4 regions of the Pseudomonas sp. CFBP 8772 genome follow, and region 1 is predicted to be linked to each of the others. Evidence: predicted binding sites of a transcription regulator. Region 1 holds the regulator's gene; each other region holds the start of a gene.
What was found. Region 1 encodes FliA, which starts transcription of late flagellar genes. Its sites were predicted from a motif close to CTAAAGTTTNNNNNNNNNNNGCCGNTAA; they were not measured.
Positions count from the first base shown of each region.

Region 2: the regulator FliA is predicted to act here: its motif matches at 5,559-5,586, upstream of IFT99_RS03670 (methyl-accepting chemotaxis protein).
Region 3: the regulator FliA is predicted to act here: its motif matches at 2,376-2,403, upstream of IFT99_RS08885 (methyl-accepting chemotaxis protein).
Region 4: the regulator FliA is predicted to act here: its motif matches at 5,652-5,679, upstream of IFT99_RS20500 (methyl-accepting chemotaxis protein).

Region 1 covers NZ_JACYUI010000001.1:102,517-110,616, forward strand. Annotated here, with positions in the region: gene flhA (flagellar biosynthesis protein FlhA) at 45-2,174, shown strand; gene flhF (flagellar biosynthesis protein FlhF) at 2,186-3,529, shown strand; gene fleN (flagellar synthesis regulator FleN) at 3,647-4,480, shown strand; gene fliA (RNA polymerase sigma factor FliA) at 4,477-5,220, shown strand; gene IFT99_RS00475 (chemotaxis response regulator CheY) at 5,464-5,838, shown strand; gene IFT99_RS00480 (protein phosphatase CheZ) at 5,858-6,646, shown strand; gene IFT99_RS00485 (chemotaxis protein CheA) at 6,791-8,100, shown strand, end outside.
Region 2 covers NZ_JACYUI010000001.1:850,732-858,831, reverse strand. Annotated here, with positions in the region: gene IFT99_RS03690 (sugar phosphate isomerase/epimerase family protein) at 1-424, shown strand, start outside; gene IFT99_RS03685 (sugar kinase) at 417-1,382, shown strand; gene IFT99_RS03680 (MFS transporter) at 1,453-2,769, shown strand; gene IFT99_RS03675 (2-hydroxyacid dehydrogenase) at 2,784-3,764, shown strand; gene IFT99_RS03670 (methyl-accepting chemotaxis protein) at 3,876-5,501, opposite strand; gene IFT99_RS03665 (DUF1652 domain-containing protein) at 5,910-6,173, shown strand; gene IFT99_RS03660 (UvrD-helicase domain-containing protein) at 6,192-8,100, opposite strand, start outside.
Region 3 covers NZ_JACYUI010000003.1:457,861-465,960, reverse strand. Annotated here, with positions in the region: gene IFT99_RS08900 (membrane-bound PQQ-dependent dehydrogenase, glucose/quinate/shikimate family) at 1-689, shown strand, start outside; gene IFT99_RS26280 (PA0061/PA0062 family lipoprotein) at 769-1,164, opposite strand; gene IFT99_RS08890 (cyclophilin-like fold protein) at 1,352-1,876, opposite strand; gene IFT99_RS08885 (methyl-accepting chemotaxis protein) at 2,449-3,663, shown strand; gene IFT99_RS08880 (response regulator) at 3,673-4,041, shown strand; gene IFT99_RS08875 (STAS domain-containing protein) at 4,065-4,352, shown strand; gene IFT99_RS08870 (chemotaxis protein CheW) at 4,419-6,473, shown strand; gene IFT99_RS08865 (methyl-accepting chemotaxis protein) at 6,503-8,100, shown strand, end outside.
Region 4 covers NZ_JACYUI010000011.1:100,469-108,568, forward strand. Annotated here, with positions in the region: gene IFT99_RS20470 (DUF2254 domain-containing protein) at 1-408, opposite strand, end outside; gene nhaA (Na+/H+ antiporter NhaA) at 640-2,010, shown strand; gene IFT99_RS20480 (hypothetical protein) at 2,172-2,372, opposite strand; gene IFT99_RS20485 (hypothetical protein) at 2,422-2,685, opposite strand; gene IFT99_RS20490 (MFS transporter) at 2,758-3,984, shown strand; gene IFT99_RS20495 (hypothetical protein) at 4,292-5,089, shown strand; gene IFT99_RS20500 (methyl-accepting chemotaxis protein) at 5,769-7,391, shown strand.

The DNA of each region.
Region 1 (8,100 bases):
CGCTTCGGCGTCAAAAGATTGATTTAACGCGCAGGTGCCCATCGGTGGAACGCTCACAACTCATCTCCCACGCCAGAACCGGATTGATCGGCCTGGGCCGTGGACAACTTGGCGTACCGCTACTGCTCCTCGTCATGCTCGCCATGATGATGCTGCCCATGCCGCCGTTCCTCCTGGACGTCTTCTTCACCTTCAACATCGCCCTGTCCATCGTCGTCCTGCTCGTCTGTATCTACGCCCTGCGGCCCCTCGACTTCTCCGTATTCCCGACCATCCTCCTCGTCGCCACCCTGCTGCGACTGGCCCTCAACGTCGCCTCCACCCGCGTCGTCATGCTCCACGGCCAGGACGGCCACGCCGCCGCCGGTAAAGTCATCCAGGCGTTCGGTGAAGTCGTCATCGGCGGCAACTACGTCGTCGGTATCGTCGTCTTCGCCATCCTCATGATCATCAACTTCGTCGTCGTCACCAAAGGTGCCGGGCGCATCTCCGAAGTGAGCGCGCGCTTCACCCTCGACGCCATGCCCGGCAAACAGATGGCCATCGACGCCGACCTGAACGCCGGCCTCATCGACCAGCCCGAAGCCAAACGCCGTCGCCTCGAAGTCGCCCAGGAAGCCGAGTTCTACGGCTCCATGGACGGTGCCAGCAAATTCGTCCGCGGTGACGCCATCGCCGGCCTGCTCATCCTCTTCATCAACCTCATCGGCGGCATGCTGGTGGGCATCCTGCAACACGGCATGACCTTCGGCGACGCCGGCAAGGTCTACGCGCTGCTGACCATCGGTGACGGTTTGGTGGCGCAATTGCCATCACTGCTGCTGTCCACCGCGGCCGCGATCATGGTGACCCGTGCGTCCGGTTCGGAAGAAATGGGCAAGCTGGTGGGCCGCCAGATGTTCGCCTCCCACAAGGCACTCGCGGTTTCCGCCGGGATCATGATCGTCATGGGCCTGGTTCCGGGCATGCCGCACTTCTCCTTCATCAGCCTCGGCCTGGTCGCCGCAGGCGGCGCGTACCTGCTGTGGAAGAAAGAGAACCAGGTCAAGCTCGCGGCGGTGCAGGAGGTCAAGCGTCAACAAGAGCTGCTGCCATCGCCGACCCGCGCGCAGGAATCCAAGGAGCTGGGCTGGGACGACGTCACCCCGATCGACATGATCGGCCTGGAAGTCGGTTACCGCCTGATTCCGCTGGTGGACCGCAACCAGGGAGGGCAACTGCTGGCGCGGATCAAGGGCGTGCGCAAGAAGCTCTCCCAGGAGCTGGGCTTCCTCATGCCGACCGTGCACATTCGCGACAACCTCGACCTGGCGCCCAGCGCCTATCGCCTGACGCTCATGGGCGTGACCCTGGCCGAAGCCGAGATCTACCCCGACCGCGAACTGGCCATCAACCCCGGCCAGGTATTTGGCAGCCTCAACGGCATCACTGCCAAAGACCCGGCGTTTGGCCTGGAGGCCGTGTGGATCGAAATCAGCCAGCGCGCCCAGGCGCAATCCCTCGGTTACACCGTGGTGGACGCCAGTACCGTGGTGGCGACCCACTTGAACCAGATTCTCTACAAGCACTCTCATGAACTGATCGGCCACGAGGAAGTCCAGCAATTGATGACCCTGCTGGCCAAGGGATCGCCAAAACTGGCGGAAGAGCTGGTCCCGGGTGTGCTGTCGCTGTCGGCCCTGCTGAAGGTGCTGCAGGCGCTGCTCGCCGAACAGGTACCGGTTCGCGACATCCGCTCCATCGCCGAGGCTATCGCCAACAACGCTGCGCGTAGTCAAGATACCGCCGCGCTGGTGGCTGCAGTACGGGTCGGATTGTCCCGCGCAATCGTCCAAAGCATTGTCGGCATTGAGCCGGAGCTGCCTGTGATCACCCTTGAACCAAGGTTGGAACAGATATTGCTAAATAGTCTGCAGAAGGCAGGTCAGGGTCAGGAAGAAGGCGTTCTCCTCGAACCGAGCATGGCTGAGAAACTTCAGCGCTCGTTGATCGAAGCGGCGCAGCGTCAGGAGATGCAGGGGCAGCCGGTTATTTTGTTGGTCGCAGGTCCGGTTCGCGCCATGTTGTCCCGCTTTGGACGGTTGGCTGTACCGAATATGCATGTTTTGGCTTACCAGGAAATTCCTGACAATAAGCAAGTCACCATCGTAGCGACTGTCGGGCCTAACGGCTGAGGTAGTGAGTCATGCAAGTTAAGCGTTTTTTCGCCGCCGATATGCGACAAGCCATGAAACTGGTTCGCGATGAGCTGGGCGCTGAAGCCGCCATCATCGGGAACCGGCGGATCGCCGGCGGCGTGGAACTGACCGCGGCCCTGGACTACAAGTTGTCTGCGCTGGCCCCCCGTGTGCCGAACATCGAACTCGAAGAAGAGCTGCGCAAGACTCAGTCGCGCATCGTCACCGCTCAGGCGGAGCTGACCCACCGCAGCGAGCTGGACACTGTCGCCAATCGCCAGTTGTTCGTCGGTCTGGCGATGGATGACAGCAAGCAGATCGAACCGACCCTGGAAGAACCGTTTCGCCCGTCGGTCCACGCCGCTGTTGCCGCCGAGCGTGCCGAACGCAACGCCGAGCCTGCCGTCGGCGACCGTGCCTACGAAGCGATGCGCTCCGAATTGAACGGCCTGCGCGAACTGCTGGAAGTCCAGCTGGGCTCGCTGGCCTGGAACCAGCTGCAAGGCAGCCGTCCGCAGCAGGCCAACCTGTGGCGCCGTCTGCAGCGTGTCGGCCTCTCCGGCCCACTGTCCCGCGATCTGTTGGCGATGGTCCCGGAATCCGGTGATCAGGCTCACACCTGGCGCATGCTGCTGGCCCATCTGGCCCGCATGATTGCCACGCCGGACATCGAGCCGCTGGAAGAGGGCGGTGTGATTGCCATGGTCGGCCCTGCCGGCATGGGTAAAACCACCACGCTGGCTAAACTGGCGGCCCGATATGTGTTGAAATACGGCGCGCAAAATATCGCGCTGGTGAGCATGGACAGTTTCCGCATTGGCGCTCAGGAACAGCTTAAAACCCTGGGCCGGATCCTCAATGTACCGGTCACCCACGTCGACCCGGGCCAGTCCCTGGCACAGGCGCTGGAGCCGCTGTTGCGCAAGCGCGTGGTGTTGATCGACACCGCCGGCCTGCAAGCCAGCGATCCGGCACTGCGTCTGCAACTGGAAACCCTCGCCGGCCGTGGCATCAAGGCGCGCAACTACCTGGTGCTGGCAACAACCAGCCAGAAGCAGGTGCTGTCAGCGGCTTATCACAGTTACAAACGTTGCGGCCTGGCCGGGTGCATCCTGACCAAGCTCGACGAAACGGCCAGCCTCGGCGAAGTGCTCAGCCTGGCCGTGACACACGAACTGCCTGTGGCCTATCTCACGGATGGCCCACGGATACCGGATGATCTGCATTTGCCGCGTCGGCACCAATTGGTGAGCCGGGCTGTGAGTGTGCAGATGCAGGAGGAGCCTAGCGAGGAAGCGATGGCGGATATGTTTGCGGATCTTTATCACAGCACCGGCAAGCGTGCGGGCTAGGTAGAGAAATGACAGTGGAATTTTCCTGCATCGATGGTCTGCCAGGCATTGTTCAGGCACTGAACGTGCAGCCCGACATGTGGCTTAGGTCTAAGCAAGACAAGGTAAACAATTAACATGGGCAGCATGCATCCCGTACAGGTTATCGCGGTGACCGGTGGCAAAGGTGGCGTAGGCAAGACCAACGTTTCAGTGAATCTTTCACTGGCGCTGGCCGAGCTGGGACGTCGCGTCATGCTGCTGGACGCCGATCTGGGTCTGGCCAACGTCGACGTATTGTTGGGTCTGACCCCCAAGCGCACCCTGGCTGATGTCATCGAAGGGCGGTGCGAGCTGCGCGATGTCCTGCTGCAGGGCCCGGGCGGCGTACGCATCGTGCCGGCGGCATCGGGCACCCAGAGCATGGTCCACCTGACCCCGGCGCAGCATGCCGGGCTGATTCAGGCTTTCAGTGACATCGGCGACAACCTCGATGTGCTGGTCATTGATACGGCCGCCGGCATCGGCGAGTCGGTCGTGAGCTTTGTCCGCGCCGCCCAGGAAGTGCTGCTGGTGGTGTGCGACGAGCCCACGTCGATCACCGACGCCTACGCCCTGATCAAACTGCTCAACCGCGATTACGGCATGAACCGCTTCCGCGTCCTGGCCAACATGGCCCAGAGCCCGCAGGAAGGGCGCAACCTCTTCGCCAAGCTGACGAAAGTCACCGACCGTTTTCTCGACGTGGCCCTGCAGTATGTAGGCGCCGTGCCGTACGACGAATGCGTACGCAAGGCCGTGCAGAAACAGCGCGCCGTGTACGAAGCGTTTCCGCGTTCCAAATGTGCCCTGGCGTTCAAGGCCATCGCGCAGAAAGTCGACACCTGGCCGCTGCCGGCGAACCCGCGCGGTCACCTGGAATTTTTCGTAGAACGCCTCGTGCATCACACCAGCGCAGGGCCCGTCTCATGACAGCAAGTGGCTATCGCATGTACAGCAAATCGTCCAAAGACTCCCAGTATGAGCTGATCGAGCGTTATGCACCGCTGGTCAAACGAATCGCCTACCACTTGCTGGCGCGTCTGCCGGCCAGTGTGCAGGTCGAGGATTTGATTCAGGCGGGCATGATTGGCTTGCTCGAAGTCTCGACCAAATACGACTCCACCAAAGGGGCCAGTTTCGAGACGTACGCGGGTATTCGTATCCGTGGCGCGATGCTCGACGAAGTGCGCAAGGGGGACTGGGCACCGCGCTCGGTCCACCGCAACACGCGCATGGTCAGCGACGCGATTCGTGCAATCGAAGCAAAAACCGGCCGTGACGCTAAAGATCACGAGGTTGCTGCCGAACTTGAATTGAGTCTCGACGATTACTACGGGATTTTGAACGATACCCTGGGCAGCCGCCTGTTCAGTTTCGACGACCTGTTGCAGGACGGCGAACACGAAGGGCTGCACGAGGACGGCGCGAGCCAGTCCCTCGAACCGTCGCGGGATCTGGAAGACGAGCGCTTCCAGGCCGCGCTGGCCGAGGCGATCGCCAACTTGCCCGAACGTGAACGCCTGGTCTTGTCGCTGTACTACGACGAAGAGCTGAACCTCAAGGAAATCGGTGAGGTCCTGGGGGTCAGCGAATCGCGTGTCAGCCAGCTGCACAGTCAATGCGCGGCGCGGCTGCGCGGTCGTCTTGGCGAGTGGCGCGCACGTTCGTGAATCAGGCGCAGGCCATGAGGCCTGCGTGTTTTGCTTGTAAGACCGGCTGTGCAAGACGTGAGCGGGAAGCAAAAGAGACACGGCAGGAGTCGGTCGAACCGGGTCGTAGATGATCCGGTTTCGCTGCGCTCGTTCCGGTCGATTGAAACCCCTTTTCATGTTCGGCACAGACGGTATTGATTGGACGCGCGTTCAGGTGCTGAACGCGTTAAAGACTGCTTGGAGGTCGAATTGGACAAGAACATGAAAATCCTCATCGTTGATGACTTCTCAACGATGCGGCGGATCATAAAAAACCTGTTGCGTGACCTTGGGTTCACCAACACGGCCGAAGCAGATGACGGACTCACCGCATTGCCCATGCTGCAAAGCGGCGCTTTTGACTTCCTCGTCACTGACTGGAACATGCCGGGCATGTCCGGCATCGACCTGTTGCGTCAGGTGCGTGCCGACGAGCGTCTGCGCAGTCTGCCGGTGCTGATGGTGACTGCCGAAGCCAAGCGCGAGCAGATCATCGAAGCCGCTCAGGCCGGTGTGAACGGCTACGTGGTGAAGCCGTTCACCGCGCAAGTGCTCAAAGAAAAAATCGAAAAAATATTTGAGCGCGTCAATAGCTGATGTCCGCTGCGAGGGCGCTATGGATTCCAAAGATTCGACAATGGGTGACTTTGAGTCAACCCTGAAGAAACACGCACAAGAGCTGGTCGCGAGCCTTGAAAAAGGCAAGTTCGGCGACGCCGTGCAACTGATCCATGAGCTTAACCAGACCCGCGACCGCGGCCTGTATCAGGAAGTCGGCAAACTGACGCGCGAGCTGCACAGCGCGATCGTCAACTTCCAGATCGACCCGAACATGCCCCAGGCCGAGGAGGTCTCCCAGATCACCGACGCCACCGAGCGGCTGTCGTACGTGGTCAGGCTGACCGAAAACGCGGCCAACCGGACCATGGACCTGGTGGAGCAGAGCACGCCGTTGATGCACGGGCTCAGTGACGACGCCAAGGCGTTGAGCGCCGATTGGGGACGCTTCATGCGCCGCGAAATCAGCGCCGAAGAGTTCCGTGATCTGGCCCGCCGCGTCGATGTGTTCCTGACCCGCAGCGAGAAAGAGACCACCGAAGTCTCCGCGCACCTGAACGACATTCTGCTCGCTCAGGATTACCAGGACCTCACCGGTCAGGTGATCAAGCGCGTGACCACGCTGGTCACCGAAGTCGAGCGCAATCTGCTCAAGCTGGTGCTCATGGCGAGCCAGGTGGACCGCTTCGCGGGCATCGAGCACGACCAGGAAATGTTCCGTCAGCAAAAAGAACAAGAAAAACTTCACTCCAAGGGTGAAGGTCCGCAGATTCATGCCGATAAACGTGAAGACGTTGTATCCGGACAGGATGATGTTGACGATCTGCTATCCAGCCTCGGATTCTGATTCGGTCATTCTGTCTCGGTCTTCAGGTTTTCTGTGAAAGTGGCTGCTGGACCCGCGCGCCAATGCTTCGACGAAAGCAATGCGCGCAGGCCGTCAGTGCAGCCTCCGGATCGGTTTGACGGTTAATTTTAGGAGCACCCCCCAATGAGCTTCGGCGCCGATGAAGAAATCCTTCAGGATTTTCTGGTAGAGGCCGGCGAGATTCTCGAGCTGTTGTCAGAGCAGTTGGTCGAGCTGGAAAGCCGGCCGGACGATGCGGACCTGCTCAATGCAATTTTTCGCGGTTTTCACACTGTAAAAGGGGGCGCCGGCTTCCTCCAGCTCAACGAGCTGGTTGAATGCTGTCACATCGCCGAGAACGTGTTCGACATCCTGCGCAAGGGTGAACGCCGCGTCGACTCGGAGCTCATGGACGTGGTCCTTGAAGCACTCGACACCGTCAACAGCATGTTCGGTCAAGTGCGCGAGCGCTCCAGCGTTACCCCCGCCACACCTGAATTGCTGGCCGCGCTGGCTCGCCTGGCCGAGCCTGCTTCGCAAGAGGAAGTGGCTGCAGCCCCGGTGGTCGAAGAGCCGGTGGCTGAAGCGCCGTCCGAAGACATCACCGACCTTGAATTCGAACAGCTTCTGGATTCGCTGAACGCCGTCAAGGCGCAAGCGGCGGGCGGTCCTGCACCGGTTGCCTCTGCCCCTGCGGCAGCCGCACCTGTCGCGGCAGCACCGGCGGCAGCGGCTCCCGCTGCACCGGCCGGCGCTGCGGCCAGCGATGAAATCACCGACGCTGAATTCGAATCACTCCTCGATCAGTTGCATGGCAAAGGCCAGTTCGCCGTCGATGCCGTGCAACCGCCGGCGGCCGTGACGCCGTCTGCCGCACCGGCCAGTGACGAAATCACTGACGACGAATTTGAGTCGCTGCTGGATCAGTTGCATGGCAAAGGCTCGTTCTCGCCGGATGCCGTTGGTACTGCTGCTCCTGACGCCGCGGCTCATGCTGCTCCTGCTGCCGCTGCGCCTGCCGCGCCGGTTGCACCTGCGGCCCCGTCGAAAGCGGCGGCCTCGGACGAAATCACCGACAACGAATTCGAAGACCTGCTGGACCAGTTGCACGGCAAAGGCAAGTTCGAACCTGCGGTGGCCGCCGCGGCACCGGCCAACAAGCCTGAGCCCGTCGCAAAAGCCGAACCTGCCAAACCGACGCCTGCTGCGGCGGCACCGGCCAAAGCGACGCCTGCCTCTGCGCCTGCTCCGGCGCGTGCTGCTGCTCCGGCGGCCAGCGAAAAACCGCCGGCTGAAGCCGAAACCACCGTGCGCGTCGACACCGCGCGGCTGGACGAAATCATGAACATGGTCGGTGAACTGGTGCTGGTGCGTAACCGCCTGGTGCGCCTGGGCGCCAACAGCGCCGATGAAGCCATGTCCAAGGCCGTGTCCAATCTGGACGTGGTGACTGC
Region 2 (8,100 bases), 750 kb from region 1:
AAACGATCAGACCGAGCAAGGTGGCCGCATCGAGCCCTTCGTTCGGTTCTTCGCGCAGCTCACCGCGCTGCAAATGCCCATCGGCATGACCTTCGACATCGGCAACTGGCGCTGGCAGGAACAGTCCGCCCGCGACGCCGCACAGCAGCTGGGGCGTTACGTCGAGTACCTGCACTGCAAGGCAATCACCCGGAACGGGGCAGCCAAGCTCATCGCCGTACCGCCAGCGCCGGCCGATCTGCAAGAGTGGGAACAGCTCATCCAGCACATGCCGGTAAACCTGCCCCGCGCCGTCGAATACCCGCTGCAAGGCGATGACCTGCTGCAGGTGACACGCGAACAGGTTGCCCTGCTCGCCCGCCTTGGCCAGTCGCAGCCCACTCACTCCAACGCGAAGGAAACGGAGGCGCTGAGCCATGTCTGAGATCGATATTCTCTCGTTCGGTGAGACCATGACCATGCTGGTGGCCGAGCAAACCGGTGACTTGGCGCAGGTTCGCCACTTCGAGAAACGCATCGCCGGCGCCGACAGCAATGTGGCGATCGGGCTGTCCCGACTGGGCTTCAAAGTGGCGTGGCTAAGCCGGGTCGGCAACGATTCCATGGGCCGCTTCGTCACCGACAGCCTGCAACAGGAAGGCGTCGATTGCGGCCACGTCACCGTGGACGCCGCGCACCCCACCGGCTTTCAGTTCAAATCCCTGGAGCTGGAAGGCGCCGACCCTGTGGTCGAGTACTTCCGTCGCGGCTCGGCGGCCAGCCATTTGTCGGTCAACGACATCGTCCCCGAGCTGCTCAAGGCCCGGCATCTGCACGCCACGGGCATCCCGGCGGCGCTGTCCGACACCTGTCGGGAGCTTTCCCACGTGCTGATGACGCAAATGCGCGAGGCCGGCCGCAGCGTGTCGTTCGACCCCAATCTGCGGCCTTCGCTGTGGTCGAGCCAGGCGACGATGATCCGCGAAGTCAACCACCTTGCCAGCCACGCGCACTGGGTCATGCCGGGGCTGGCCGAGGGTGAATTGCTCACCGGTTTCGACACCCCGGCGGACATCGCCCGTTTCTACCTGGACATGGGCGTCGAGGCGGTGATCATCAAACTCGGCGCCAAGGGTGCGTATTACCGAACCCAACTCAATGAGGCGTTCCTGCCCGGCGTGCCGGTGCCAAAGGTGGTCGACACCGTGGGCGCAGGCGACGGTTTTGCCGTCGGCGTGATCAGCGCGCTGCTGGAAAACCTCGGCTTCGAACAGGCCACTGCCCGGGGCAACTGGGTCGGCAGCCAGGCCGTGCAAAGCCGTGGCGACATGGAAGGCCTGCCCTCCCGCGCCGCCCTCGATGCGGCCAACGTCTCGGCAGGCGCGCGACGACAGAGCGCCTGACCCTCGCGTTTACACACACCGAATCTTCATCACCTGCTGCGACAAAAACAACATGCTCAGGGAGCCTGAAATGGACAAGCTGCTCGAATCCGTGAAACACGCCGGCCTCAAACGTCGCTGGCTATTGATCATGCCCATCGTCTTCATCACCTACAGCCTGGCGTACCTGGACCGCGCCAACTATGGCTTTGCCGCTGCTTCGGGGATGGCCGAAGACCTGCACATCACGCCGGGCATGTCGTCCCTGCTGGGTGCGTTGTTTTTCCTCGGTTACTTCTTCTTCCAGGTGCCCGGCGCCATCTATGCGCAGAAGAAAAGCGTCAAGAAACTCATCTTCGTCAGCCTGATTCTGTGGGGCGGCCTGGCCACCCTGACCGGCATCGTCTCCAACGCCTACATGCTGATCGGCATCCGCTTCATGCTCGGTGTGGTCGAAGCGGCCGTCATGCCGGCGATGCTGGTCTACCTCTGCTACTGGTTCACCAAGGCCGAACGCTCGCGGGCCAACACCGTGCTGATTCTCGGCAACCCGGTGACGATGCTGTGGATGTCGGTGGTGTCCGGCTATCTGGTGGCGCACTTCAGCTGGCGCTGGATGTTCATCGTTGAAGGCCTGCCGGCGTTGATCTGGGCGTTTATCTGGTGGCGTCTGGTGGACGAGCGTCCGGCCCAGGCCAAGTGGCTGACCGCTGAAGAAAAGACCGAACTGCAAGCGCGCCTCGACGCCGAACAGGTCGGCATCAAGCCAGTAAAAAACTACGCCGAAGCCTTCCGCTCGCCACGCGTGCTGCTGCTGGCCGCGCAGTATTTCTGCTGGAGCATCGGCGTTTATGGCTTCGTGCTGTGGCTGCCGACGATCATCAAGAAAGGCATGCAGATGGACATGGTTGAAGCCGGCTGGCTTTCTGCCTTGCCGTATCTGGCGGCGGTGATCGGCATGGTGCTGGTGTCGTGGGCGTCCGATAAAACCCAGAAGCGCAAAGCGTTTGTCTGGCCGCCGCTGCTGCTGGCCGCCGTTGCGTTCTACGGCTCGTATGCGCTGGGCACCGAGCATTTCTGGTGGTCGTACTCGCTGCTGGTCATTGCCGGTGCCTGCATGTACGCGCCCTACGGTCCGTTCTTCGCCATCGTCCCGGAAATCCTCCCGGCCAACGTCGCGGGCGGCGCCATGGCCTTGATCAACAGCCTCGGCGCGCTGGGTTCCTTCGCCGGTTCCTACCTCGTCGGCTACCTCAACGGCGTCACCGGCACCTTGAGCGCGTCGTACCTGTTCATGAGCGGCGCGCTGCTGGTGTCGGTGGTGCTGACGCTGCTGCTCAAGCCGGACAGCAAGCCCCGCCCGCTGAGCGACAAGCCCGGCGTTGGTCCCGCGCCTGCCCATTCCTGATCCGGAGCCCTTCGATGACTCACCATGTTGTGCTGTACAAAAAACTCTCGGCGCCTTTGATGGAGCGCCTGCAAGCCCAGGCCGAGGTCACGCTGATCGACGATCCGAAATCCAGCGACGGCCTGGCCCGCCTGCGCGACGCCCTGCCCCGCGCCGATGCCCTGCTGGGCGCGAGCGTGAGGCTGGATGCCGAGCTGCTGGACCTGGCGCCGAAGCTCAAGGCGGTGTCCAGCGTCTCGGTGGGCGTCGACAATTACGATATCGAGTACCTGACCCGGCGCGGCATTCTGCTCACCAACACGCCGGATGTGCTGACCGAAACCACCGCCGACACCGGTTTCGCGCTGATCATGGCCACGGCCCGTCGGGTGGTGGAGCTGGCGAATATGGTTCGCGATGGCCAGTGGAAGCAGAACATCGGGCCGAAGCATTTTGGTTCCGATGTGCATGGCAAGACGTTGGGGATCATCGGTATGGGCCGGATTGGCGAAGCGGTCGCGCAACGGGGTCATTTCGGTTTCGCGATGCCGGTGATCTATCACAGCCACTCACCGAAGCCGGCGGTGGAAGCGCGCTTTGAGGCCCGCTATCGCAGCCTGGAGGACCTGTTGCGCGAAGCTGATTTTGTCTGCCTGACCGTGCCGCTGACCGCTGAAACCGAGGGACTGATTGGCACGGAACAATTTGCGCAGATGCGCCCGGAGACGATCTTCATCAACATCGCCCGGGGCAAAGTGGTGGAGGAGCCGGCGCTGATTGCCGCGCTGCACAACGGCCAGATCCGCGCGGCAGGTCTGGACGTCTTTGAACAGGAGCCCGTGAGCCCGGACTCGCCGCTACTGAGGATGGACAACGTGGTGGCAACCCCCCACATGGGCTCGGCGACCCACGAAACCCGCGAGGCCATGGCCCGCTGTGCCGTGGACAACCTGCTGGCGGCCCTGGCAGGCGAGCGACCGAAGGATCTGGTCAATCCTGCTGCGTGGCATGGCTGACATCTACCCGGTGGGATCAGGTAATGCTCGCGAACTCAGCCCGTCGAGCAAGCTCGCTCCCACTCGATTCCGCCAGTCCTTGAGACCTGTGACCCTCACCAAATCAGCCGCTTAGACCACAAACTTCGCCACCATTGCTTTCAGGTCCACCGCCAGTCGTGACAGTTCATGGCTGGCCGCGCTGGTCTGGTTCGCGCCGGCCGCCGTCTGCGCGGCGAGGTCGCGGATGTTGACCAGATTGCGGTCGACTTCCCTCGACACCTGCGCCTGTTCTTCCGAGGCGCTGGCGATCACCAGGTTGCGTTCATTGATCTGCGCAATGGCTTCGGTGATCAGCTCAAGTGCATCACCTGCCGAACTGGCCAGGCTGAGCGTGGTGCGGGTGCTCTCGGTGTTGCGCGACATGGATTGCACGGCGTCGCCGGTGCGGGTCTGAATGCCGGCGACCATCTGTTCGATTTCCGTGGTCGATTGCGCGGTGCGGTGGGCCAGCGCGCGGACTTCGTCGGCGACCACGGCAAACCCGCGACCCGCCTCCCCCGCACGCGCGGCCTCGATGGCCGCGTTGAGGGCCAGCAGGTTGGTCTGCTCGGCAATCGAGCGAATCACGTCCAGCACCTTGCCGATGTCACGCCCCTGGGCAGCCAGGCCTTCGACCAGCCCGGAAGTGGCCTGGATCTGCTGGGCCATATCCTGAATTGACCTAACCGTCTCGATGACCCGTTCACGGCCCTGACGCGCGGTCTGGTTGGACTGCTGTGACGCTTCGGACGTCGACACCGCGTTGCGCGCGACCTCCTCGACGGCGGCCGTCATCTCGTTGACCGCCGTTGCCGCCTGCTCGATCTCGTTGTTCTGCTGTTGCAAACCGCGCGAGGACTCTTCTGTCACCGCGCTCAGTTCCTCGGCCGCCGAGGCCAGTTGCGTGGACGAGCCGGAAATCAGCTCGATGGTCTGGCGCAGATTGCGCTGCATCGTTGCCAGGGCGCGCAACAGCAGGGTCGCTTCGTCCTTGCCGTCGACTTCGATGGACCGGGTCAGATCGCCCGATGAAATTTCTTCTGCGGCACGAACCGCTCGGCTCATCGGGTTGACGATACTTCGGGTGAGCACCCACGCCAACAGGATGGTGAGCAGGACGGCGACCGCTGACACCGCAATCATGCTCAGGTTGGCGCTTTCATATTCCTGTCTGGAAATCTCTCCCGCTTCCGTGGCGCTCTTCGTGTTGATGGCGATCAACTGATTGATCTGCGCACCCATGAGATCAGTGGCTTCCTTCATGCGGGTGTTGATCAACGCGCGCATGTCATCAACCTTGTCTTGATGGGACAAATCCAGCACGTTGGCCTGAATGCCAAGGAACGTCGCCAGCGTGGCTTCAAACTGGTTGTAAAGCGCCAGCTCATCCGCCTCGGCCGGCAGTGCGGCGTAGGCTTTTTTGGCAGCCTGCAACTTACCGATCAGTTCAGCGATCCGTGCATCGGTTTCACGCAGCGACGCCGGTTCCCGGTTGACCAGCGTGCGAAACGAGGTGATGCGCAAGCGCAGGCTGTTCTCCAGCATCCCGGTTAAATGGCCGATACTCGGCAGTTGGTTGGACTCCATGTCAATGGTGGCCTGGCGAATCTGCGCCATCCGGTGGACCGAGAAAACGCTCAAGCCAATGACCAGCGCGGCAATGAAAGCGAATCCCAGGAATGCGCGAGGCGCAATGTTCATGTTTCTTATCGACATGGATGATCTCTCTGGAAGGCTGATACTGCATGGCGTCTTTTATTGTCACTCGTCCTGTTATCGGCAGCCCCTTAACTTTCATGCGAAGGCTTTAAACGTTTAGAGAGATATATTTATGGTAGCCAACTTTGTACGAGAGTTTTTAGATAGCTATAACGATTCAGCCTTTGTTTAAACATGCGCCTGGATATAAGCGTCACATGACAAAGATCAACTAAAGATGAAATTTCCCATCGGCCGGGATTTATTTACCGACACGGTCTAAACGCGGTGCTACCTTTACCTGACCCTTGGTCTGGGTGCCGGGCTTGGCCAAGCGACGTGTCGATCGCTACCGAAGCCTGGACAGACCTGCCGTTTTCCTACCCTGCGGAGCTTGTGAAGTGCTCGATTGAACGAGGTGGGTCCATGAACAAAGTCACGTTCCCGAACGCCTGCCAGCTGATGCGCTGGCATTTTCATCCGGTGGGCTTCGAAGCCAACATGGATGCACCCGGCAGTATGGTGGCCCGCCTGTTCGACAGGGCCAGCGGCGAGACGGTGATCGCCATCGCCGCCATCCCCTGCGCCACCGTGATGAATGCGACGGATGTCGAGCGCATCATCGAGGCCATCGAAGTGGAGATCGAAACCTTCATTCCGAGACGCTCGCTGTACCTCAATCGGGCCTGAAGGCCTGGGCGTCATGCTCTATTCGACTGAAGTGCCGAGTGACGTGCTCAACGAAGTGCTGAGTGAAGCAGCGCCTCGGCGATCATCGAAAAACGGCTTGTCCCCTGCAACCCGCGCCGACGCGCGCGGGATGTTTGCATCGTCGTTACCCGCGGCGTCGATAAACCAGTAGCAGTGACGAACCGCGCGGGTGATGGCGACATAGGCCAGACGCAACACTTCATCTTTCTGCGCGTTGTCGAACGCTTCCAGATCCCCTTCCCGGCCCAGACCCGCCAGCTGATAGACCTGATTCTTGTACGGCGACTGCGTCAGATGCTGACAATCGCCGAGCAGAAACACGGCGTCGGCCTGCAAGCCCTTGGCGCTGTGGTAGGTCAGTTGCTTCAGGCGACGTTCCTGGGGCGGCAACCGGTAATCGGCATCGGCGAGGGCCTGCAAAGCTTCCGGCAAGCGGCTGCGTTCACTGCCTTTGCGGTACAGCAGCAGCACCGAGTCGCCGGCATTGTAATGTTCCGTCAGGCTGGCGAGCAGCCGGTCATCGTCGCGGTCCAGTACGGTCACCGGCAGCAGCGCCTGCTCGGCGCCGCTGGCGCGGGCCTTCTTGCCGCTGATGGCCGGTGCGGCGCGTACGATGTGTTCAGCCGCGTCGATGATGTGCTGGTGGCTGCGGAAGTTGTCGCTGAGCATGACCTTGGTGGTCGCGGGGGAGGAAAACTCCTTGGCAAACTCCATGAAGAATTTCGGCGAACTGCCGCGCCAGCCGTAGATCGATTGCCAGTCATCGCCCACGCACAGCAGCGATGAACGCTGGGCGCCACGCCCGACATGCAGCGCCGGGCCACGACTGCGGATCTCGCGCAGGCTGGCGCGGATCCACGAGACGATCTGCGGCGAGACATCCTGGAACTCATCGATCATCAAATGCGACAGCGGTCGCAGCCCCGCGTCGCTGACCAGCTTGAGGTTTTCGGGCGAGTTTTCACCGAACAGCGAGAACATCCGGTTGTAGGTCATTACCGGCGGCGATTGATCCAGCAGGTGATTCTCGAAGGCCTTCCAGAACAGGCTGAGCGCCTCGAAGAAAAACCGGTCGGGGTCCTGATCCGAGAAGCTCATCTGCGCCACGGCGTCCGGCACGTCCAGCCCGAGGTTCTCGATGAAGCTGGCAGCGGCGACAAAACAGTCCAGCAGCGGCGCCGCGCTCAGCTCGCCTTTGACCTTGTAATCGAAGCCCGGCCCCGCCACGGCCGCGCCGGACAACGACTGCATCATGCCCCGCGAGGCCTGGTAGTTTTCCAGCCAGATGACCGGCTTGCGGCAAAACGCCTGAAACAGCGTGCGCTTGATCACCCACTCGGCCCACACCGGCAGCTTGGCGTCCGGGCGGCGCAGGTGCTGGTCTTCGCTGGGGTCGAAGCCAAGGACGATCCAGGCATCCAGCTCGGCGGCATAACCGTGGACGTGAAAGGTCAGGCCGCTGACTTCGACGGTCTGGCGCATCGGCTCGACGCCCTGAATCGGCCAGGCGCCAGCGCGAATCCACAGGTCTTCGATGACGTCGCACAGTTCCTCGTCGCGCTTGGACGACAGGCCCATCACGGTGATGCGCTTCTGCACGTCCGGGTGATCGCGGTCCAGCTCCTTGAGTTGCAGGGACTGCCGGTACAGGGGCGCCATGACGTCACGAAAGCGTGAATTGGCGGCGTACAGATCGCGGTAACACAGGTTCAACTGCTGGCGCTGGGCGTCATTAATACGCAGGTCGAATGGGTTGCTGTCGGCGCTGTCGTCGAAGAGCTGGCCGGACTGGCTGCTGAGGTTCTCGAAGGCCTGCAACTGCTCGAAACCCGGCAGGCTGCGCACCAGCGGCAGGATGCGCGAATGGAACGTGCGCACCACCTCGCGGGCCTGACGCAGGCTCAGG
Region 3 (8,100 bases), on a different contig from region 1:
ACCTGACGCCGATTACCTTGGGCAAGCCCGTGCTGATCGCGCCGGGTTCGGCCGGAGGGATCAATTGGGGCGGTGTGTCGGTGGACCTTGACCATGGCGTGATGGTCGTCAACTGGCTGCGGATGGTGGACCGCGTCGAATTGGTCAGCCGGGAGGAGGCGGTTGAACGCAAGTTCAGGCTGTCGGACGGTCAGAGCCCGGGGGGTGATGCGCAGCGGCCCATGCTCAACACGCCTTACGGCGCTTACGGCACAACCTTCTTATCGGTGCTCGGCACGCCCTGCAACGCGCCGCCATGGGGCCTGATTTCGGCGGTGGATCTGGCCAGCGGTAAACTGCTCTGGTCCAGACCGCTGGGGACGGCAAGAGACACCGGCCCGCTGGGCATCCCGTCGATGTTGCCCGTGACGGTGGGGACGCCAATGACCGGCGGCTCGGTCAGCACCCGCAGTGGTCTGATCTTCATTGCGGCGACCGCCGAGCGCACGATTCGGGCACTGGATGTGCACAGCGGTGAAGAACTCTGGTCGGCGCGTTTGCCAGGGGGCGGCAATGCCAGCCCCGTGACCTATATCGGTCCCCACAGCGGCAGGCAGTTCGTGGTCATTGCGGCAGGGGGCAAGAAAGCGCTCAAAACGCGCTTGAACAACAAGATCGTGGCGTTCGCGTTGCCGGCGCCCAAACCCTGAGACGCCAGCGTGGCATCCACACATTTGCTGGATGCCACGCTCGTTTCAGTTCGCAATGCCTGCCGGGCCGATTGGCTGATTAAAGGCAAGGCACCTTGCCGGCTTGAGCCACCGCAACGCCTCGACTGTCCAGCAGCGACACCTTGACCTCTGCATCCGCTCGGCTCTGTACCAATGTGTAGCGCTCATCGGCCGCAAATCCGTCGTAGTCCAGCGTTGCCGTGCAGCGACGATGACTGTTCTGATACCCGATCATCACAATCCCCAGTTCCATCGAATGCCTGCCTGGCGAAACAATGAAGCGATTCAAACTGTTGGCCTGATTTCCGTCGAGACGTCTCGCGATCACGTCATCTCCTGCGTGGGCCTTAATGTCGACGATGGACTTTCCAGGTTCAGGGCGCGGTGTTCCAGTGGTACAGCCGGCTATGACCGCGACAGACACTAAGGTTGTCGCAAAAGTACGTAATTTCATGGGATGCCCGTTCGTTAATTGGTTAATGTCTTTAAATATTTAACGCGCACCACGCTTCGCCCGCGGCGCTCGACACGACGGCAGGCGCCGTCACTCAAGAATCGCAACGTGAGTGCTTTCGTTATAAAAACGATGTCCACCAACGGGCCGTTAAAAAGCGCAGCCCTTTGAGAAAAATCGTCTGACGTTATTGTTTTGAAAAAGCGATGCGTACTGCATCGCTGCCAAAGACGCGGGCCAGTTCGGCGGCATTGTCGATGCGGCCCAAACGAGTGTAGGAATAGGGCGATGAGAAAGTAGCGTAGAACGCGACCAGCGTGCGTGGTCCGTACAGCATCAGATCGCCGCTGTGGATCGTGCCGGGGCGAATCGTACTTGTTGGCAGCGATGTCGGCAGTTCAGCGTGCTTCTCGTTATTGTTCAGGTCAGGCATGTCGATGGAGAGTGGGAGCAGGGCGGCAAATGCCCGCGCCGCTGGTGTATCCGCCAGGGTGATCGCGAAGCGCGTGTCGCGAACCGTCATCCAGATACGGGATTCTGGAAGCTGCGCGGTGGCTGACGTGGCCGCGGGGGCAGGGCCCACGGGGGTCGCAGGCGAGGCATTGCTTTCGCTCAAGGCTGTCAGGCCCAACAGAAGTCCGAAGGCCCGCGTCAGTCCCCTTGCGCCCCCGACATGAGCTTGGGTGAATAGGGCGAATCGTTTGTCGCGCATCCTGTGGGCACCTTATGCAGTGGGGTGATTCGGAAAATGTTAATCAGCCGTGATGGGGTAAGTGGTCAGCGATCTCATTGCTTTCGCGTCCAATCCCCATCGGATACCTGCTGTCACAACACTCTACGTCGGGGAATTGGCCTGAACCATACGGCTCTCCAGAATGCTTTTATGAACAAACTTCACCAATGCCGGAAAGTTGCAGGGCAGGGCGCGCCAGTTGCCCGGGGAAGGGCGTTTCAATCTCCAGACTTTTATATAAGTCTTAATCAGGATGTTGACGATGGTCGATCTTTGCCGAGCCCTGATCCCACCATCCTGCCAATGCGATAGCAGGGGGTTCGGACACTTTGCGCATCGTGCCGCAACAAAAAAGTTTACGATTTGGCACGTTGGAATGACCCTCAATCGGGTCATCGTGGCCGGCGGTTACAAGGAGCGCAGGCCTCTTCAGCGTCACGCGACAGTCATAAACCAGACGGAAGGCAGAGGGGGATGACTCAAGTTGTGACGCACTGGGCAGATAACCGTGATGTCAGTTACATACGCAAGTTTGTTCAAGGATCGAACCCATGACCCAGCGTCAATCCATTCGCATTGCCCCTCCTCTTCATCCGCGTGTTCTCTGGTTCGCTTTGATTCCGGTCGTGCCTGCCGTTGCATGGATACTCGCCCAGTCAACCTCTCTCCCCAACCTCATCGCGTGCGCAGCGCTGGTTTTGATCGGCCTCGGCGCAGGTGCCTGGAGTGCAGCTTCCCAGCGTGACGTGGTGCTGCGAGCCACGGCTCGGGCGCAGGCGGAGCAGTCAGAGGCGGACGCGGCGAGCAACGGCATGACCTCGGGCGTACAACTCAATGAGGTGTTGCTGGGCGCCATGCCGATCTGGGCCCGGCAGGTGGAAAGCTCTCGGTATCAGACCGAAGAAGCGATTGTGAATCTGACCAACCGTTTCATCGGGATCGCCGCGCGATTGCAGGAAACGGTTCAGGCTTCCCAGCGCGCTGCCGGCGAACTCGACGGGCAAACCGCAGACGGGGCGCTTGAAGTGCTGTCACTCAGCGAAAGCGATTTGAGCCAGGTGATCAACTCGCTCAAGGCCGCTCAAACCAGCCGCGACCAAACCCTGGCCCAGGTGCGCGGCCTCACCGCGTATACCGGCGAACTGCGCACCATGGCCGCCGACGTAGCAGCCATTGCCGCGCAGACCAACCTGCTGGCGCTGAACGCGGCCATTGAGGCGGCACGGGCAGGTGAAGCCGGTCGCGGCTTTGCCGTGGTGGCCGACGCGGTGCGCAGCCTGTCGAGCAAATCCAGTGAAACCGGCCAGCAGATGTCGGCCAAGGTCGACATCATCAATAACGGCATCACGCAATTGGTGCACGCCGCCTCCAGCAGCGCCGATCAGGACAGCCAATCGGTGGCCGCGTCAGAAAACAGCATTCAAGTCGTGCTCGAGCGCTTCCATAACATCACTGGCCGGCTGGCCGAATCCGCGGACCTGCTCAAGCAGGAAAGCCGCGGCATTGGTGATGAGATGACGGAGGTGCTGGTCGACCTGCAATTCCAGGACCGTGTGAGCCAGATCCTCAGCCACGTGCGGGACAACATGGAAGATTTGCATGGCCACCTGCGGCAGGCAAACGAGGCCCCGGACCAGGCAACGTCCATCGACGCCCGCCAGTGGCTGGCGCGAATGGACGCTACCTACGCCACCGACGAGCAGCGGCGCACCCATCGTGGCGAGACGCCTGTGCAGCAGAACTCTCAAGACATCACCTTCTTTTAGGAGCTCATCATGGCGAAGAATGTATTAGTGGTCGACGACTCCAGCAGCGTGCGGCAAGTGGTAGGCATTGCCTTGAAAAGCGCCGGTTACGACGTGATCGAAGCGTGCGACGGCAAGGATGCGCTGGGCAAGCTCACCGGGCAGAAAGTGCACTTGATCATCAGCGACGTGAACATGCCCAACATGGACGGCATCACCTTCGTCAAGGAGGTCAAGAAACTGGCCAGCTACAAGTTCACCCCGATCATCATGCTGACCACCGAGTCCCAGGAATCGAAAAAGGCCGAGGGGCAGGCTGCGGGCGCCAAAGCGTGGGTGGTCAAGCCGTTCCAGCCGGCACAGATGCTGGCAGCGGTGTCGAAACTGATCCTGCCCTGAATCCTTGCGCGAGGGAGGCTGCGATGCCGATCACCATCGAAACACTCGACGACAGCACCTGCGTCAGCATTGACGGCGAGCTGACGATCTACACCGTTGCCGAGCTGGCGGGCGAGCTGTTGCCCCGGATAAGCGGCGCGCCACGCCTGATGCTGGACCTCTCGCAGGTTACCGAAATGGATGGCGCGGGGCTGCAGTTGCTCGCGGTCATCCAGCGTGAAGCCGACAGCGCTGGCACAGCGTTGAGCGTCACCGGCCAGAGCGTGGCGGTCACGCAGGCCCTTGAGCTGTGTCGCAAAGCCGCTTCATAGCCAGTCCAGCGACGCGTGCCCCAATCGCGTTCATTGCACGTTCATTGATAGACAAGGAAGGTCCAGGTGAGCATCAATCTCGACCAGGCATTGCAGACATTCATCGTCGAGGCCCACGAACTGTTGCAGGTCATGGAGCAATCCCTCCTGCAACTGGAAACCGAGCCCGCCGACCAGGATGCCATCGGCGCGATTTTTCGTGCCGCCCACACCATCAAGGGGTCCGCCGGCCTGTTCGGCCTGAACCCGGTCGTCAGCTTCACGCACATTGTCGAGGACGTACTCGACCGACTGCGCGACGGCAGTGTGGCAGTCGACTCCCGGCTGATCGCGGTGCTGCTCAAGTGCGGCGACCATATGCTGGAGCTGATCAACGTCGTCGCCAGTCGTGGCGAGACGCTCCAGCCGGCAGCCCTGGAGCGTGAAGCGGCGTTGCGCGAGGCGTTGAGCACCTATCAGGCGTCGCACCATACCCCCGACACCGGCGCGCAACACACAGAAGCCGGCGCTGCTGACCGTGCAGGCGCGCCGGCCGAGGTGCTCTGGCATATCTCCCTGCGCTTCGGTGTGCACGTATTTCGCAATGGCATGGACCCGCTCTCGTTCCTGCGCTACCTGGAAACCCTGGGTCAGATAGCCCAGGTCACGACCCTCACTGACAGCATTCCGGCACTGGACAGCTGGGACCCGGAAAGCTGCTACCTGGGTTTCGAGATCGATTTGCGCTCGACGGCCAGCCACGCCACCCTCAATGAAGTCTTCGACTTCGTGCGGGACGACTGTGACGTGCGCATCGATGCCATCGACGAAGCGCCCCACAGCGCTGTGGCCATCGGCAGCGAGCTGGTTGCTCAGGCCGAGCAGGGCCCACTGACCGCTTCGGTGCAGCGTCTGCCGGCGGCCAGTGAGCCGAAAACCCGGGACGGCAACTACGTGCGCGTCAACGCGGACAAGCTGGACGAACTGATCAACCTGGTCGGCGAACTGGTGATAGCGAGCGCCGGCGCCAGCTTGTTGGCCCGTTCCTGCAACAACGACCCGCTGCAGGAAGCGACGTCGACGGTCTCGGGACTGGTGGAGGAAATCCTCGACGGCGCACTGCACCTGCGCATGATTCCCATCGGCGACACGTTTAACCGCTTCCGCCGCGTGGTGCGGGACATCAGCCAAGAGCTGGGCAAGGACATCGAGCTGACCATCAGCGGTGCAGAAACCGAACTGGACAAGACCGTCGTTGAGAAGATCGGCGACCCGTTGATGCACCTGCTGCGCAACGCCATGGACCACGGTATCGAAAGCGCCGATGCCCGGCGTGCTGCCGGTAAGGCGGGGAAGGGTCATCTGAGCCTCAACGCCTACCACGACTCGGGCAGCATCGTCATCGAAATCGCCGACGATGGCAACGGACTCAACCGCGAACGGATCCTGGAGAAGGCTCAAGAGCGCGGCCTGGTGGCGAGCGGTGCGGTGCTCTCCGATCAGGAGATCTACAACCTGATCTTCGAACCGGGTTTCTCTACCGCTGAGGCGGTGACCAACCTGTCGGGCCGTGGCGTCGGCATGGACGTGGTCAAGCGCAACATCACGCTGCTGCGCGGCACCGTCGATCTGGACAGTCACCCGGGGCAGGGCACCGTGGTGCGTATTCGCTTGCCGCTGACCCTGGCGATCATCAATGGGTTTCTGGTCGGGATCGATGCCTCCACCTACGTGATTCCGCTGGACATGGTTCAGGAGTGCATCGAACTGGACGAACACCAGCGCCAGTCAAGCCGTGACAAGGGCTACCTGGACCTGCGAGGCGAGGTGTTGCCGCTGGTGGACCTGCGCGAGCACTTCAGCCACGAAGGCAGCGCCGGCCGACGCCAGAATGTGGTGGTGGTGCGCTACGCCGAGCACAAGGCCGGGCTGGTCGTCGACGACCTGCTGGGTGAGTTCCAGACCGTGATCAAACCGTTGGGCAAGTTGTTTGGCGCACTGCGCGGCATCAGCGGCTCGACCATATTGGGCAGTGGCGCGGTGGCCCTGATCCTCGACGTACCGGCACTGCTCAATCAAATCGTACAACTGGAAGCCCGCACGACCCAGGCGCCTTATTCGCCAACCGTCGTCGCCCGCTGACGTATTTGCAACACCCTGGAGGTTCCACGATGAAATGGTTCTACGATCTTAAAATTTCCACCAAGCTGATCAGCTCATTCCTGGTTGTCCTGGCCCTCACTGCGGCGATGGGCGTCTTCGCCATTCATCAGCTGGGGGCCGTCAACCAGGCGGCCCAGGACATCCGGGGTAACTGGATGCCTTCCATGCGTGCAGCGGCAGGCATGCGTTTTTTTGCCGCCAACTATCGCTTGAAAGAAAACCGCCACATCAGCACCGATGCCGCTGAAGAGAAGGCCCAGGCCGAGCGGGAAGCCACCGAGGCCCGTCAGCAGTTCGAAACGCGCATGGGCACCTATGAGAACTTGCTGTCGAACGACGAAGATCGTCAGCTTCTGGCAGCGGCGAAAAGCGCATGGGCTTCCTACCTGACCAGCAGCAATCAGGTGCTCGATCTCTCCCGGCAGAACCAGGAGGACCAGGCCCGCAGCCTGCTCAGGGGTGAGTCGAAGGTGCGTTTCGAAGACTTGACCAACCGCTTGCAGAAAATGGTCGAGCTCAATGACGCCGGCGCGACGGCTGCCGGTGACAAGGGCTCGGCGCTGTACGAAAGCGCCCGACTGGCGATCATCGCGGCGCTGGTCGCTGCCCTGTTGATCGGCCTGGGCCTGGCCGTGTTCATCGCGCGGATCATTTCGCGTCCGCTGAGACAAGCCGCCAGCGCCGCCGAGCAGTTGGCCGAAGGCAACCTCAGTGCACCTATCGCACCGGGCACGAAAGATGAAACCGGCATGGTGCTCAACGCCATGCGCAACATGGTCGGCAAGCTGGGACACATCATCGGCGAGGTGCGCAACGCCGCTGACAACCTGGCCAGCGCCTCCGAGCAGGTCAGCGCCACCGCGCAATCGATGAGCCAGGCCACCAGTGAACAGGCGGCCAGCGTCGAGGAAACCAGTGCCTCGATCGAGCAGATGAGCGCCAGCATCAACCAGAACACCGAGAACGCCAAAGTCACCGATGGCATGGCCAGCAAAGCCGCCAAGGAAGCCACCGAGGGCGGCGACTCGGTCCAGCAAACCGTCGTGGCGATGAAGAAAATCGCCCAGCGCATCAGCATCATTGATGACATCGCTTACCAGACCAACCTGCTGGCCCTCAACGCCGCCATCGAGGCCGCTCGGGCCGGGGAGCATGGCAAGGGGTTCGCGGTGGTCGCAGCCGAAGTGCGCAAACTGGCCGAACGCAGCCAGGTCGCCGCCCAGGAAATCGGCGAGCTGTCTTCCAGCAGCGTGGACATGGCGGAGAAGGCCGGCAAGTTGCTTGGCGAAATGGTGCCGTCCATCAACAAGACCAGCGATCTGGTGCAGGAAATCAGCGCGGCATCCGAAGAGCAGGCCGCAGGCGTCGCGCAGATCAACACGGCGATGACCCAGCTCAACCAGGTGACCCAGCAGAATGCGTCGAGCAGCGAGGAGCTGGCCGCCACCGCCGAAGAAATGAGCAGCCAGGCCGAACAGCTGCAACAGGCCATGAGCTTCTTCGTGCTGGATTCAACCCCGCGGCCCGTCACTCAAGGCAGCAGCGCGGACAACCCCGGCAGCAAGCCAGGCCATCAGCCGCCACGGGTGAAACCGCAGCCGCCGCG
Region 4 (8,100 bases), on a different contig from region 1:
GAACAGCAGGACCCTTCCTTGAGCACCGTACGCTCCGGTGCTCAAAGCAATGATGCCCACCAGGCTGAACAAGAAGGAACCGATGAATGTTGCAAGCGCGTTCTGTGTTGTCGTGTCCTCCATGACCAGTGTCGTTGCACGTGGGGTGACGCCAGTGCTCGCAGCGCCGTACGCCGTCACCATCGTGCTTAACGAAAAGGTGGTTACGGCAAGCATGCTAGAGGCAATGATGCTCAGGATTTTGTCGACGGCATCGGCGCCTACGCGGGCGGACAGCGAAAACGGAATTGAGTCCTTGACCAGAATTGATATCAGGGCAGTGGCAACGCCCAGCAGCGAAAACAGAGTGGCTCTCAGCCAAAGCTTTTTAGTCAGTTGCGTCAGCATCCATCGCCATCGAGCAATCATAGTCACACCTTTTTTGGACAACGGCGGGGAGTGACGCGGGCTCGATCCCCGATAATCTCGGTAAATGGAGTTTATCCGGCTACGCAAGGTTCAGTGCGATTAGGATCTAGAATAAGGCCAGCCATTGCATCCACGCGCCTGGCTTCCTATGATCGCGCAGGGTGCGCCATTGCATAAAGCGATGCGCAGGTTAAAAGCACACGCTGGTCGGGCCGCCAGTGGAGCTTGACTGTGGCCAGTAAAAGATCAGCACCGCCCGCTATTCCTCGTCCTCAGGTTCTAACTGAGCGTGCGCTTGCAGCGCTGGAACGTTTCTCCCATATCGAGGCTGTAAGCGGCATTGCACTGCTGTTGGCGGCGATCGTCGCGCTGATCTGGGCAAACAGTCCGATAGCGGCGTCGTACGAGCACTTCTGGAACGCCGAACTGACCTTGGGTCTGGGGCCGTTCAGCGTTTCACGCTCACTGCATTTCATGGTCAACGACGGGCTGATGACAGTGTTCTTCCTTGTGGTGGGCGCTGAAATCCGTCAAGAAATAAACGATGGTGCGCTGTCGAGCTTCAAGCTCGCTACGCTCCCATTGGGCGCTGCGCTCGGTGGGGTAATGGTGCCGGCCTTCATCTACACCCTACTCAATGTCGGTACTCCAGCCGCCAATGGCTGGGCCGTACCGACGGCGACCGACATCGCCTTTGCCGTCGGAGTCCTTGCTTTACTGGGTAAAGCAATCCCCGGCTCAGTCAGGATCCTGCTGCTGGCCCTGGCCATCATTGATGACATTGTCGCCATCCTGATCATTGCGATTTTCTACACCGCGAGTCTGGATTGCCTGGGGCTGGTCATCGCAGCTGGCGGGTTGTTGCTCGTGCTGATATTTCAACGCATGGGCATCGGGAAAGCCTACGCCTATGTCCTTCCGGGAGTGATCGTGTGGTTTGGACTGCTGAAGACCGGCGTTCATCCAACCCTTGCTGGCGTTGTCCTGGGGCTGATGACACCGGTCCACTCAAAGCCTCTGCGCGAGCGGCCGCTGGATACGATTGGGCGTACTTTCCATGAACTGATGGAGCGTTTGTCACAGACTCAGCAGGACCCAAAGGCCGCAGCCAGGCCGTTGAAACAACTGCGTCATGCTGAGCGGGAGGTGTTATCCCCGGTCCAGCGCGTTCAGATAGGGTTGCACCCATGGGTCGCTTACGGCGTCATGCCGCTTTTCGCGCTGGCGAATGCCGGGGTCAGTCTGAAGGGTGTCAACCTGGAGGATGCGGTGGCGCATGGCGTGTTTGTCGGGGTATCGAGCGCTTTGATAGTGGGTAAACCGTTGGGCGTCATCATGGCCAGCTTCGCGTTGGTCAAACTAAGGGTCTGCGAACTGCCGGAAGGCGTCACGTGGGCGGGCGTTGGGTTGGTAGGACTTCTCGCAGGCATCGGCTTTACCATGTCGATTTTCATTTCAGGACTGGCGTTCAGCGATCCTGGCTTGTTGGCGGCGTCCAAGCTTGGGGTGCTCGCCGCTTCCACAGTGGCGGCGATGCTGGGTTTGGCGTGGGGCAGGGCCAGGTTTCGTTCAGCTGCCGTGCCCCAGGCCTCAGATAGTTGATTGCTCGTCTTGTGAAGAACTCTCCAGGCACTGGGCAGCGCTGGACTGACTGCCCTTGCCCGATGCGTCGGCATACCCAAGAGAAGACCTGAATGCAAGCGCAGGCCCCGTGGCTATTTGAACCGAGCAGAGGAGTCCAAGTCATGCCGTTGAGCGCGCAGTTACTTCTGCTTTATGTGCGCCAACGCCTTGTTGGCCGCTTTGGCCTGCTGATGCTCATGGTGACATGACGAGGTGAAGTCTGCCTCCGTCTCTGCCTTCAGCTTGTCGAATGCCGCTTCGCATTCGTGATGATCATCCTTGGCCAATGCAGGTCCGGTGACGATAAGTGTGATAAGCAGCGATAAAGAAAGAAAACGCATCGACAATTCCTTTCAAATCACAGCCTTTGATGAGCGGAAATCAGCGCACTCAGAGATGTTTTTTGACTTCTTTATCCACATGCTTATCCGCTTTATGACGTTCCTCGTCGTCATGTTTAACGCCTTTATCCACTTCGCTGGCGTCGTGCTTGACGCCTTTGTCGGCTTCCTTGGCATCGTGTTCTACGCCCTTGTCCAACTCCCGATTGTCGTGACGGATACCTTTTGCCACGTCGTCTTCGGCGAGGGCCAAAGGAACAACGGACGCAGTCATCAGTGCAGTGATGAGTGCAGACGAAACGAGCTTGTGCATGGTAATACTCCTGAGCGAACGTCGAGGTCCTCATGACCCCATCGCTTTTCAGCGTAGACAAAGTTCCGCAACATGGAAGTCGTTTGGCAATGTCACGCCCACGCGCACAAGGGGGAACACGTGCTGGTGACCGGAATCCTCTGGGCAGCGTTTTTCATCATTAACTTCAACGTGGTGATGATGATCCCGCTGCTGCCTTTTATTCAGCGTGATCTGCACCTTTCTTCCAGTGAGTCAGGGTGGATATTGGCCGCTTTTCCGGTCGTGGCGCTGATCAGCAATCTCGCCCTTGGTCCGCTGATTGATCGCTTTGGCAGAAAGCTGTTTATCACGGTGGGAGGGGCTGCTTGCTGCTGCACGCTGCTGATCACCGCCGCATCCCATAGCGCTTCGATGATCGTGCTGAGTCGGGCGGCGACAGGGCTGTTCATGCCGATGATTGGCGCGTCGATTTTCGCCGCCCTGGCGGACTATGTCCCCGAGCCCAAACGCACCAGGGCAGCCGGGTATGTCACCACCGCCGCGCCCATTGCCTTTTTGTGCTCGCTGTCGATGGGCGTTGTCGTCGGAGGGCTGCTGTCGTGGCAAGTCACGGTCATTGGCCTCGCGCTTGTCTGCGCCGCCCTTGCCGGACTGGCGCTTACCTTTCCGACACCGCCTTCAGCTTCGTTGTCTTCTTCCAGAATAAGCCGAGCCATGTACAAGGAGCGCTTGACGTCGCTGTCGGCCAGTCCCGGCACCCGCCCGCTAATGGCGGCGTACTTTTGCTGGTCGATTGGCGTGTACGTTTTTCTGGGGCTGTATCCGAGCTGGCTGGTGCAGCACGGCCTGTCCTCATTCGGCGTCGATACCGTCGGCTCGGTCATCTTTATTGGCGAGGTCGGCGGACTGTTCGGCGCGATGCTTTCCGCCAGGCTTGCCAGTCGGTTCAACAATCCGTTGCGCCTGTGCGCCGTCGCCTCGATGGCGATCGCGGTGGTGATTCAGGTGATCCCATGGGGCGAGGGCTCGCCGTTTACGCAAGGCGCCGCCTACATGGCTTTCGCGTTCGGCCGAGACCTGATGCTGGCGTTGATCCTGGGCGATGCCATGGGGCTGGTTGAAGCGTCGCGCAGGGGAAGTCTTAACTCATCGCTCAACGCGGTCTACCAAACGGGCGGCACGCTGGGGGGATTGTTGAGTGCCTGGCTCTATGGCTTGAGCACCGGGTACTTTGCGAATGTCGTGGGCGCTTCGCTGGCGTTCGTGGCGTCTGCGGTTTTGCTGCACGGTATCTCGGGGGCGAGGATTCGTTCCTGAGGTCGCCACGGGATTGTGTACTGCCATTTGTAGTCGGTGAGCCTGAAGCGGGCGCCTGACGCCCGCCCGCAGTGCTTGCATTGCCCCCACGACTACGAGGCGTTTAAAAAAAGAGCGAAAGCGCGTGGTTGCATTGCTCTGTGCGCGGAACCGATCGGCCCTCCAGCGCCACACAAGGGCAACCCACTCACCACGCGAACCTCACAGCGATCGCCCCGTGACAACATCCAACACGCCTGCACCTGTGCAAGCGGCCAAGAGTGGGCTTGGGGCACTGCCAACCGACCTTTCAGTTTGGAGAAAAAACGTGAAATTACCCGGAATCGGCGCCTCGTCGCCCAAGACGCCTGACATTACCCCCCATGCCTCCAAGCCGGACGCCAAACCGACGCCCGACGCGGGCAAACCGACGAATAGCCCCAATGACTCCGGTAACGGCGGCAGCCGCGCCACCGGTAACTTCAGCAACGTGGCCCAAGGTACCGGGGCTCTGGCCAGCGGCGGCGCGGCCATCTATCGGGCTGACCAAAGCACGCAGAATTCCCAATACGCCGCTCAGTCCCCCACAGGCGCGGTCAACTATGGCGGCCCTGCCGGGAGTGGCGCGCCGGCCGCTTTGCAAAACCAGTCTCTGGCTGAGCAAAGCCCGGGGCTGAGCAACAACGGTGAGGCCTCGAAGCCGTCTTCTCCCTTGATGCAGCTGCTTGATAAGTTAATCGGGGCGCTGTTGCAGCCGTTCGGTGGCGGGGCGAGTGCGCATTCCGCCGGCGATTCTGCCCGCACCCAGACCAAGGACGCCCCTGTGGCGGAGAAAGGCGATGACAAGAACGGACTGGCATCGGCCGCTGGCGAAGTGGGCAAAGCGCTGTGGATGGTCCCCGGCTTGAGTAACGTCATGACGGGGATCGGTGAGTCTGATGGCAGCGCTGGCGGGATGATCAAAGGCGGGGTCGAAGGCGGGGTGCACACCGCCAAAGGCGCGGCCGAAGGCCTGATCGGCGGTGGCGGCAACCCGGCAGCCATGGCGGCTGGCGCCTATGCCGGCGCCTTGTCAGAAACCAAAGCGGCACCCGAAGAGGTGCGCAACGTAGCGGGCATGCTCTAAACGATTCCTGCCGCATGTTTCTTTTGGGGGACATGCCTGGCAGGGCCTGAATCAGGGTACTGAGGATCATCTCCGACAACAGAAACCTTGTAAAAACTGGTCTTTGAGATACGCCACCAGAGCAGTGCCAGCCCTGGGAATTTGTGGCGAGTAAGGTCGAACCAGATTGATCTCGTCCGAGAACGCCCCCTTGAGTTGCCAGTGCTCAAGTAGTTGAACCAGAGAACCTTCCCCCCGACGCTGCCTGAGCGCTGATGTTGTTGCCGAGCGAGAGCGACAGGTGCAGTCAACCTGAGAAGCCCACGCACAGCGCCTGCCGAGTGCCTGACGTCTAAAAAACGTTTGGCGATACGCACGTAGGCGTCGCGCACCTCTGCGACCAGTGCGCTGCCTGCATCGTCCCCATCAATAGCAGTGTCTGTGTGGCGGAAGTCCTCGACCCTGCTTATCCCGTCAAAAAGTACCGCTCCGTGCTCGAAAAGGGCAGAGGCGTAGGGTGGACTAAAGCGAATCCATCTCCGCGCGCGTGATGCTGCACGTTTGATGGCAAATAACAGCCGGATTCAAGCTGCGAAGAAAGCTGTCGATAAGAGTGATGTCGGAATGATATCGACCAGGTTGTTCACGAAAAAAACTAAAAGCCGGAGCGAAGGATGCTCCACTGTCGAAGTGCACACCTATGTTTAGCAAACTCAGTATTACCCAAAAGCTCTATCTCAGTTTCGCCGCGATCGTGGTGATTCTGGGCATTCTTGTCTTCAGTGCCTATCGTGGTTTTGGTCAGGTCGACAGCGCAATTAACAGCAACGTCCACACGTATCGTGTGTTAAATCAGTCCCAGATGGCCCTTGAACAGTTGATCAATATCGAGACCGGCATGCGCGGCTTCGTGATTACTGGCAAGGACAACTTTCTTGAGCCGCAGATTGCCGGTGAAGCGAAGTTTTCCGAGGCGTTGGCAACGCTCAAATCATTGACGATTGATAACGCCGAACAACAGAAACGACTGGCTTCATTGGCGCAGTTACAAACACGCTGGCTGGACGAAGATGTTCATTCGATCATTGCTCAGCGTCGTCAATTGGCACAAAGCGGCAACTCCGATGATTCGGTTGATCAGCGCATCGACAGTGGCGCGGACAAAGCCAAAATGGATGGCATGCGCGGGATCATTTCAGATATGTCGCAGACGGAAGAAGCCCTGCTGGCACGGCGCACTCAAGAGATGAACGACGCCAAGGATCGCGCGATCACGATCCTGATGGCCGGTGGGCTGATTGCCGCCGTTCTGGCAATCATTCTGGCTTACGCCTTGGGCCGCACGGTCCGTGCCCGCCTGCAGGTGGCTATCGACGCGGCAACCGCAGTCGCCGAGGGCAGACTGGACACGGTGATCGATACCAGTACCAGCGATGAACTGCCTAAGGCGTTTGCTCGTATGCAAGCTCGCTTGCGAGAAATGATCCAGCAGATCAATCAAGCTGCCAGCCAGTTGATCGAGTCCGTGCAGAACATCTCAGGGGCGTCGCAGCAGCTTTCCGGCGCGGTGAGCGAACAATCCAACGCAGCATCAGCGATGGCGGCCACGGTTGAAGAGCTGACGGTCAGTATCAATCATGTTTCCAATAACGCGGGGGAGGCCGGTGGACTTGCCAGTCGCTCTGGTCAGCAATCGTTGGATGGATCGGCCGTCATCCAGAACACCCTTACCAGCATGAATGGTATCGCCAAGACCGTGCAGCATGCGTCGACCAAGGTGTCGGAGCTGGGTCAACACTCCGAGCAGATTTCCACCATCGTCAGTGTTATTCAGGGCATCGCAGATCAAACCAATCTGCTTGCCCTCAATGCGGCCATTGAGGCGGCGCGGGCGGGGGAGCAGGGTCGCGGCTTTGCAGTCGTGGCCGACGAGGTGCGGTTGCTGGCGCAGAACACCGGTAAATCCACCAAGGAAATTGCCGGGATGATCGACAAGATCCAGCTCGGCGTCCGCGATACCGTGGAGAGCATGCGCAGCGGCGTGATGGAAGTTAGCCAGGGCGTTGAGATGGCGGAGTCGGCAGGCAAGGCGATTACCGAAATCAGTGAAAGCTCTGGCCAGGTGCTCGTGGTCGTCGAACAGATATCGCTGGCATTGCGTGAGCAAACAGCGGCCAGTCAGGACGTCGCCCGTAACGTCGAGCGATCTGCACAGATGTCCGAGCAGAATAATCTGTCCGTGCAAGACCTTCTGCGCAGCAGCCATGATCTGAATCAGCTGGCGATAGGGCTCAAGCAGGAAGTGGGTCGGTTCCGTCTGTAGGGCTGTCAGAAATGATGTGTTCTTGAAGATGAATGCGGAAGGCTTGCCGGTATGCCGGGCAGAAGAACACTGCCCTGGCGTCCCCCGTGACCTTCCCGGCTGGTCTATTGGCGGGCTAAGCAGTCGCGCGGGATCCGGGCGAGGTTCGGCTGGGTGCACAACCCGATCGTTACCATGCCGGTTCGAGGTGACTTTTTTCACCCTTAAAGACTCACCCTGAACAGGCCGCCCCAGCGAAGACGCTGGGTGCTGCATGAGCGCTAACCCGTGATGGCCTCATATATTTCTCTTTCGATACATAACAGGCTTGCAACTGGGTATGTATTGTCCGACACTCTCGCTATCGGCTTCGACAATATACAGGCGCCATTGCGGTGACTATCGAAGGTGCATTGGATTAAGTATTTCTATATAGCCCGCGTCGCGACAACGGTATATAAGAAAAGGTCCAGATCGGCAGACGGGCGGCATTTATTAATCCCGGCACCCCCGGAAACACTGGGGCAAACGCCCATTAAGTTGCTCAAGAAGTTTCCATTCCCAACGAAATAAAAACCCCTAATCGACTGTTCATGACTTCAGAAGTTTCACACTGAATAATTAAACATTCTTTTTGCCCATCTGTGTTTGCAGTCATCCCTATTAGTGTTAATAATCCCGACTGCTCCGGGAAGCAAGGCAATGCGCCATCTCACAAGAAGTGAATATC